Regions from separate parts of the Methylobacterium flocculans genome, predicted to be linked through region 2. Evidence: predicted binding sites of a transcription regulator. Region 2 holds the regulator's gene; the other holds the start of a gene.
The links. Region 2 encodes PhoB, which activates phosphate uptake and scavenging genes when phosphate is short. Its sites were predicted from a motif close to TGTCATNNANCTGTCAT; they were not measured.
Positions count from the first base shown of each region.

Region 1: OF380_RS09785 (CorA family divalent cation transporter) is a predicted target of PhoB. The motif match lies at 1,837-1,853, and genes of this name have one in related genera.

Region 1 covers NZ_CP107532.1:2,119,984-2,124,394, reverse strand. The annotation lists gene OF380_RS09790 (Orn/Lys/Arg family decarboxylase) at 1-644, opposite strand, end outside; gene OF380_RS09785 (CorA family divalent cation transporter) at 747-1,775, opposite strand; gene OF380_RS09780 (NupC/NupG family nucleoside CNT transporter) at 2,025-3,275, shown strand; partial or broken gene minE (cell division topological specificity factor MinE) at 3,423-3,686, opposite strand; gene minD (septum site-determining protein MinD) at 3,683-4,411, opposite strand, start outside.
Region 2 covers NZ_CP107532.1:2,365,840-2,370,250, forward strand. The annotation lists gene pstA (phosphate ABC transporter permease PstA) at 1-373, shown strand, start outside; gene pstB (phosphate ABC transporter ATP-binding protein PstB) at 429-1,247, shown strand; gene phoU (phosphate signaling complex protein PhoU) at 1,347-2,072, shown strand; gene phoB (phosphate regulon transcriptional regulator PhoB) at 2,100-2,798, shown strand; gene OF380_RS10965 (SDR family NAD(P)-dependent oxidoreductase) at 2,888-3,691, opposite strand; gene OF380_RS10970 (MFS transporter) at 3,791-4,411, opposite strand, start outside.

The DNA of each region.
Region 1 (4,411 bases), 250 kb from region 2:
TCCTTCTGTGCCTTCAGGGCCGGTCCCTCGTGGACGAGGAGGTCGCCGAGATCGAGCACCGAATTGTCGAGGTCGTCGCGAAACACCGCCTCGCCGAGATGCTCCACGAAGATGCGTCCGATCGGCGAGCGATTGTAGAAGATGCCGCCGTTGTGGCCCGGGCAGGTCCAGAGCTGGTTGCCCTGCTCGGCATAGTCGACCAGCGCGCCGAAGAACGGCGTCTTCAGGGTCTCGGCGTACTGCTTCACGCGGCTCACCAGGCCGCGGGCGATGTAGTCCGGGGTCTCTTCGGCCAGGAAGATGTAGCCGTCGATGAAGTCGAGCACCTCGACGGGGATATCCTCGAGGCGCTTGCGGCGGACCATGATCACGATGGGCATTTCCAGCCCGCGCTTGCGCATGAGATTGATCAGCGCCGCCGCCTTGCCGTCGAGCCCGCGCTTGCCCCAGTCCACCACCATGCAGCCGATGGCGGAATCGGTCTGGACCGCGATGGCCGCGTCCTCCACGCGCCGGGCCCGCACCACCTCGAAGCCGAGCTTCTCGACCGAGCCGATGATCTGCTGGACGCGCACGCCCTCGAGATCGTCGGGGTCGAAGTTCGGCGCGCACATCAGGACGGTGAAGCGGCGGAAGAAGTCCATGCGGGGTAAGGCTCCGGAATTGGCTGGCGCGCAGCGTTCGCGATGGGACGTGACGCTTCGATGACGAGGCCACGGGGATCGCGGTGATTTCAGGACGCCCGCTTACGGCGAGGCGCGGCGTTTGACGAGTCCGAGTCGGCGGATCACCCCGTAGACGGCCAGCGCCGCAGTGGCGCAGAGCACGAGGGCGAGGAGCGAGCCGTTCTCGAAATCGCCGAGGAACAACCCCTTGGTGTTCATGCCGAACACGCCGGTCACCAGGGTGGGCGGCAGGAACAGGGCGGTGAGGATCGACAGCGTGAAGAGCTGCCGGTTGGTCTCGGCGGCGGTGCGCCCGGCGATCTCGTCCTGCAGCAGGCGGCTGCGCTCGGACAGGACCAGCATGTCGCGGTGGAGCGAATCGAGGCGCTGGACCACGCGGGCGGCCATGCTCACCACCGCCTCCGGCAGGGCGTCGTCCGCCTCCTCGGTCTCGGCTTCGAGGCGGTGGAAGACGGCGCTCAGGCCCGCGAGCTGACGCTGCTGGCGCACGGCCTGCCGGCGGATCGGCGCCAGCGGCCGGGCATCGTCGGGCTGGTCCTCGTCGAGCATCCGGTCCTCGATGGTATCGAGTTCGTCGGAGAAGCGCCGGGCCGAGGCGTCGAGGGCGGCGGCGACGCCGGTGACGAAGATCTCCAGCAGCGCGGCCGGTGTCGGCACGAGCCGACCGGCCAGCACCACGTCGCGGGCGGCCTCGGCCGCCGCCGTGGCGTGGCGTCGACCGCTGACGAGGAGGCGGGCGCCGAGCACGCAATGCAGGCGCCCGGCCGGCTCCTCCTCGATACGGCCGTCGAATTCCCGCGCGCGGTCGGCGATGACGAGGCCGAGATCGCTGCCCTCGATGACCACGCGCTGGTGGCCGTCCCGGGCAAAGGTGGCGGCGGCCAGCGCCGGCGGGCCGAGGTGCCCGGCGGCGATGAGGCGATCGAGGCGCGCATCCACCAGGTCGAGGTGGAGCCAGAGGAAGCCCTCTGTGACCGGCTCCGGGATCTCGTCGCTCGGCGCCAGCAGGTGCCCGTGCCCCTGCGCGTCGAAGCGCATGGCAAAGAGCAGGCCCGGCAGGGCAGTGGTGTCGGTGAGGAGGCGCTGCATCCGGAACCGGCCCTGTTGCCGGCAAATGTCCGGCGGTCGCGGCGCTGGATCGCAAGCGCCCGCGACACTGTCATGACGCTCGGGCGGGTCCGTGACCCGAGCGAGGGCAGGCATCCCCCCTCGCCTCGCCTGCCGAGGGACGGGGTGCAGGCCGGTCGGCCATCCGAACCCGGTGGGCCGCACCGATTTTCCCCGCGACACGCCGCGCGGCATCGGGCTTGCTCGCTACCGAAAAAACAGCGGGGCGGCATGGTCGAGAAGCTTCTTCACGCGGGTGCGAGCCTGATCCTGCTCCTCGCCATCGGCGTGCTGTTCTCCACCAACCGGCGCGCCATCGCGCCCCGCGTGGTGGTCTCGGCCCTCGCGCTCCAGGTGGCACTGGGGGCCCTGGTGCTGTTCGTGCCGCTGGGCCGCACGGGACTCGCGGCGGCAGCCTCCTTCGTCCAGACCGTGCTGAACTACGGCGACCGGGGCACCGCCTTCCTGTTCGGCGGGCTCGTCGAGCCCCGGATGTTCGAATTGTTCGGCGGCAGCGGCTTCATCCTGGCCCTGCGGATCCTGCCGCAGATCATCTACGTCTCGGCGCTGATCGCGGTGCTCTACCATGTCGGGGTGATGCAGGCGGCGGCCCGCGCCATCGGCGCCGTGCTGCAGCGGGTGCTCGGCACCTCGCGCATCGAGACCTTCTCGGCGGTGATCACCATCGCCATCGGCCAGAGCGAGATCGCCATCGCGCTGCGACCGTTCCTGATGGCGCTGACCTCGGCCGAACTCTTCGCGGTGATGTCGAGCGGGGCCGCCTCCACGGCGGGGACGATTCTCGCTGGCTACGCGGCGCTCGGCGTGCCGATGGAGTACCTGCTCGCCGCCAGCGTGATGGCGATTCCGGGCGGGCTCCTCTACGCCAAGATCCTGGTGCCGACGACGGAGCCGACCCGGGTGACGAGCACGCAGGTCACCTTCGGCGAGACGCGCGCCGTCAACGTCATCGAGGCGGCGGCGGACGGCACCCAGAAGGGTCTGGCCGTGGCGGTGTCGGTGGGGGCGATGCTCATCGCCTTCACAGGGCTCATCGCCTTGGCGAACGGTCTCATGGGCTGGACGGGCGGCCTTGTCGGCTATCCGGCGCTCAGCATCGAGGGCATGCTCGGGCCGGTCTTCGCACCGCTCGCCTGGCTGATGGGCGTGCCCTGGGACCAGGCCGGCCTCGTCGGCGGGGCGCTGGGGCAGAAGATCGCCTTCAACGAATTCCTGGCCTACGCGCAGCTCTCACCGGTCCTGAAGGCGGGGAGCCTCGATCCGCGCACGGCCGCGATCCTGTGCTTCGCGCTCTGCGGCTTTGCCAACCTCACCTCGGTGGCGATCCAGCTCGCGAGCTTGGGGAGCCTCGCGCCGGAACGCAGGGCGGAGATCGCCCGCTTCGGGCTTCGCGCGATCCTGGCCGGCACCCTGTCCAACCTGACGAGCGCGACGCTCGCCGGGTTGTTCATCGGTGCCTGACGGCGTGTGCCGGCCGGGACGCTGGTGGGGATCTCATGCGGCGGCGAGCTTCGTCGCCTTGGCCTTGCCGTCGCTGAGCTTGGCCTCGGTGGCCTTGGCCTCCGAGGCCTTCGCCTCGGCGACCTTGGCAGCCTTCTCCATGCCCCTGGCTCCGCCGGCCTTGGCCGGCGTGAGCGGCAGCTCGATGTCGATATCGAGGGTCGACATGTCCTGCCCGCGGTCGAGGCGGATCTGGACCTTGTCGCGGTGAACCTCGACATGCTTGGCGATGACGGCGAGAATCTCCTCGCGCAGCACCATCACGAGATCGGAGCCGCCGGCCCCCGCCCGTTCATGGGCGAGGATGAGTTGCAGGCGGTCGCGGGCGACCGGCGCCGATCCGCGCCGGTTGAACATGTTGAGGAGGCTCATGCTGCCCTCCGGGTGAAGAGTTTGTCGAGGAAGGACTTCTTGTCGGTGGGGACCGACATCGGGACCGCTTCGCCGGTGAGGCGGCGCACGGCGTCGGTGTAGGCGCGGGCCGGGGCGCAGAGCGGGTTGTTCAGGGTGACCGGGCAGCCGACGTTGGAGGCGCGCAGCACTTCCGTGCTCTCGGGGATGATGGCGAGCAGCGGGATCGAGAGGATCTCGAGCACGTCCTCGATCTTCAGCATGTCGCCGCGATCGGCCCGGGCGGGGTCGTAGCGGGTGAGGATGAGGTGCTTCTCCATCGTCTCGCCGCGCTCGGCCTTGAGCGTCTTGGAGTCGAGGAGCCCGATGATGCGATCGGAATCGCGCACCGAGGAGACTTCCGGGTTGGTCACCACGACGGCGACGTCCGCGTGGCGCATGGCGAGCGTCGCGCCGCGCTCGATGCCGGCCGGCGAGTCGCAGATCACCCAGTCGAACTTCTCACGCAGTTCGTCCATCACGCGGGCCACGCCCTCGTCGGTGAGCGCGTCCTTGTCGCGGGTCTGCGAGGCGGGCAGCAGGTGGAGCTTCTCCAGCCGCTTGTCGCGGATGAGGGCCTGGTTGAGCTTGGCGTCGCCGTTGACCACGTTGATGAGGTCGTAGACGACCCGGCGCTCGGCGCCCATCACGAGGTCGAGGTTGCGCAGGCCGACGTCGAAATCGACCACCGCCACGCTCTTGCCGGC
Region 2 (4,411 bases):
CATGCTGCGCCTCGTGCCCTCGACCCTGCGCGAGGCCGGCGCGGCGCTCGGCGCGCCCCCCTCCATCGTCATCAAGAGCATCACCTGGCGCGGCGCCAGCGCCGGCATCGTCACCGGCATCATCCTGGCGCTCGCCCGCATCGCCGGCGAGACCGCGCCCCTGCTGTTCACCGCGCTCAACAACAACAGCTGGTTCCGCGCCGACCTCATGGGCGGCATCCCGAACCTTCCGGTGATGATCTACCAGTTCGCGCTCTCGCCCTACCCGAACTGGCAGCAGCTCGCCTGGGCCGGCGCCCTCCTCATCACCATCACGATCCTCGCCCTGTCGGTCGTGGCCCGCTTCGTCATCAAGACCGATCGGTCGCGCTGACCCTCAGCGCGCCGCCTTGCCCTCTCCCATCTTCGATCGACAGGATGCCGAACCGATGAACGCCGCCCCCGCGATCACCCAAGCGCAGCTCACCGGACGCCACAAGGCCGACGAGAATTCCCCGGTCCGCATCGCCGTCAGGGACCTGAACTTCTACTACGGCAGCTTCCACGGCCTGAAGTCGGTCAACCTCAACTTCCACGATCGCCAGGTCACGGCGCTGATCGGCCCGTCGGGCTGCGGGAAGTCGACCCTTCTGCGCACCTTCAACCGGATCTACAGCCTCTATCCGGAGCAGCGCGCGGAAGGCGAGATCCTCCTCGACGGCCAGAACGTCCTCGATGCCAAGGTCGACCTGAACGAGTTGCGCTCGCGTATCGGCATGGTGTTCCAGAAGCCGACGCCCTTCCCGATGTCGATCTACGACAACGTCGCCTTCGGCCTGCGCCTCTACGAGAAGCTGCCCAAGGCCGACCTCGACGTCCGCGTCGAGGAATCCCTGCGCAAGGCCGCCCTCTGGGACGAGGTCAAGGACAAGCTCAAGCAGTCCGGCATGGGCCTGTCCGGCGGTCAGCAGCAGCGCCTCTGCATCGCCCGCACCGTGGCCCAGCGCCCCGAGGTCATCCTGTTCGACGAGCCGACCTCGGCCCTCGACCCGATCTCGACGGGCCGCATCGAGGAGCTGATCGAGCAGTTGCGCTCCGAATTCACGATCGTCATCGTGACGCACAACATGCAGCAGGCCGCGCGCATCTCGCAGTTCACCGCCTTCATGTATCTCGGCGAACTCGTGGAGTTCGGCCCGACCACGCGCATCTTCATGAACCCGGAGAAGCGCCAGACCCAGGACTACATCACCGGCCGGTTCGGCTGATCCACGGCGGCCCGTGGCGGACCTTTCCCCGGTCCGCGCCCGACCCCATCGCCCTGGCGGCCCCCGGACAGGCGGGCCCGATCGCGGAGTGCGACCCCCATGTCCGACCACATCGTCAAGTCCTACGACACGGACCTTGAAAATCTGCGCCGCTCGATCTCCGAGATGGGCGGCATCGCCGAGAAGATGATGGCGGAAGCGAGCCAGGCCCTGGTGCGCCGGGACGCCGTCCTCGCCCAGGCGGTGATCGGCGCCGACGTGCGCCTCGATATCCTCCAGCGCGAGATCGAGGAGCGGGCGATCCTGCTCATCGCCCGGCGCCAGCCCCTGGCGATCGACCTGCGCGAGACGGTCACGGCCATCCGCGTCTCGAACGACATCGAGCGCATCGGCGATCTCGCCAAGAACATCGCCAAGCGCGTGGTGGCGATCGCCGACCAGATCCAGCCGCAGAAGATCGTCATCGGCGTCCAGCACATGAGCGACCTGGTGCAGGAGCAGCTCAAGGACGTGCTCGACGCCTATGCGGGCCGCGACACCAAGGCGGCGCTCGACGTGTGGGAGCGGGACGACGCCATCGACGCGCTCTACAACTCGCTGTTCCGCGAGCTCCTGACCTACATGATGGAGGATCCGCGCAACATCTCGTTCTGCACGCACCTCCTGTTCGTGGCCAAGAACATCGAGCGCATCGGCGACCACACCACCAACATCGCCGAGACGATCCACTACCTCGTCACCGGCGAGAACCTGCTGGCGGAGCGGGAGCGTCCGAAGAACGACGCCTCCAACTACGCGACGGTGGAGATGCCCGGCGCGGTCTGAGGATCGCGCCGCACGGAAAGCACACGGATGAGTACGCGTATCCTGATCGTCGAGGACGAGGAGGCCCTGACCCTCCTCCTCCGCTACAACCTCGAGGCCGAGGGCTTCATCGTCGACTCGGCCGCGCGGGGCGACGAGGCCGACCTGCGCCTGCAGGAGCAGGTGCCCGACCTCGTCCTCCTCGACTGGATGCTGCCGGCCCTCTCCGGCATCGAACTGTGCCGGCGCATCCGGGCGCGGCGCGAGACCGAGCGCCTGCCGGTGATCATGCTCACCGCCCGGGGCGAGGAGGGCGACCGCATCCGGGGCCTCGGCACGGGGGCGGACGACTACATCGTCAAGCCGTTCTCGGTGCCGGAACTGCTCGCCCGCGTGCGCGCGCTGCTGCGCCGGGCGAAGCCCGCGCACGTGGCCAACCTGCTGGTGGCGGGCGACATCGAGCTCGACCGGGTCAGCCACCGCATCCGTCGCGAGGGCCGGGAGATCCATCTCGGACCCACCGAGTTCAAGCTCCTCGAATTCCTGATGCAGAGCCCCGGCCGGGTCTTCTCCCGCGAGCAACTCCTCGACGGGGTCTGGGGCCACGACGTCTACATCGACGAACGCACCGTGGACGTCCATGTGGGCCGCCTGCGCAAGGCGCTGAACCGCCCGCGCCAGAGCGACCCGATCCGCACCGTACGCGGCTCGGGCTACTCCTTCGACGAGATGTTCGAGGGGGAGTAGGCGGCAACATTTCCGGCTGGCGTTGACCCCCGCGGCCGGACCCTGATCCCGCGTGCGCGGAAAAAGTCCGGCATCGGGCCCGTCCGCGTTCAGACGATGCTGCGCACCGTGCCGCCATCGACCCGCAGGGCCGCGCCGCTGGTGGCGCTGGCGGCCGGGCTGCAGACGTAGGCCACCATGCTGGCCACCTCCTCGACGGTGGCGAGCCGCCCGATCAGCGAGGTCGGGCGGTGTTCGGCCACGAAGGCCCGGCCCGCCGCGTCGAGATCGACCTCGCCGCCTCCCGATGCCGGCGCCATGCTCCGCATGAAATCGGCGACGCCCTCCGAGAGGGTCGGCCCGGGCAGGACGCTGTTCACGGTGACGCCGCTGCCCGCGACCGTCTCGGCGAGGCCGCGCGCGACGGCGAGTTGGGCCGTCTTCGTCATGCCGTAATGCACCATCTCCACCGGGATGTTCACGCCCGATTCGCTGGAGATGAAGACCACGCGGCCCCAGCCGCGCTGGACCATGCCGGGCGTATAGGCACGCGACAGGCGCACCCCGCTCATCACGTTGGTCTCGAAGAAGCGGTGCCAATCCTCGTCCGGGATCTCGAAGAAGGGTTTCGGCTCGAAGATGCCCGTGTTGTTCACCAGGATGTCGATGTCCGGCAGGCCCGCGACCACGCGGGCGGTGCCGTCCGGGTTGGCCACGTCGCCCGGCGCGCCGATGAAGCCCGCATGGCCCGTCTCGCGCTTGAGGCGGTCGATGGCGTCGCGGACCCGGTCCTGCGTGCGCCCGTTGATCGCCACGGTGGCGCCCATCTCTGCGAGCGCCCTCGCGATGGCGTAGCCGATGCCGCCCGTGGAGCCGGTGACGAGGGCGCGCCGGCCCGACAGGTCGATGTTCATGGACTCGTCCTCGCGTGGGAATTGCCGGGTCAACGCCCGGCGCGACCGTTGGTGCGATCGGCGGTCATGCCTCCGGCGCAAAGCCTGCGCGCTCCGCCGTCACCCCTCCGGCTGGCGCCGCAGCACGCTCGCCACCGCGCCGAAGGCGGCGAGCCCCACGGCGCACCACAGGGTGGCGGAGACCGGCCCGGCGGGGGGCGCCCCCTGGTGCAGGCCGAAGATCACCGCCACCAGGGCGGCCCCGAAGGACTGGCCGGTGAGGCGGGCGGTCGATTGCATGCCGCTCGCCCCGCCGCTGCGGTCGCGGGGCGCGCTCGTGATGATGACCTTGTTGTTGGGGGATTGGAACAGACCGAAGCCGAGGCCGCACAGGGTCAGGCGCCAGCCGATGTCGAGGTGCGAGGCGCCCTCCGGCAACAGCGCGATGGCGGCGAGCCCCGTGGCCATCAGGGCGAGGCCGAGGCCGCCGAGCAGCCCCGGCGCGTAGCGGTCGGCGAGGCGCCCCGAGATCGGCGCCGTCAGCGCGATGGCGATGGGCCAGGGCGTCATCAGGAAGCCGGTCTGCGTCTCGGAGAGGCGCAGCACGTCCTGGAAATAGAAGGGCAGGGCGACGTAGGCCATCATCTGCGCTCCGAACGCGGCGATGGAGGTCGCCATCGAGAGGGCGAAGGCGGGAATCCGCAGGAGGTCCACGGGCAGGAGCGGGCGGGCGAGACGCGT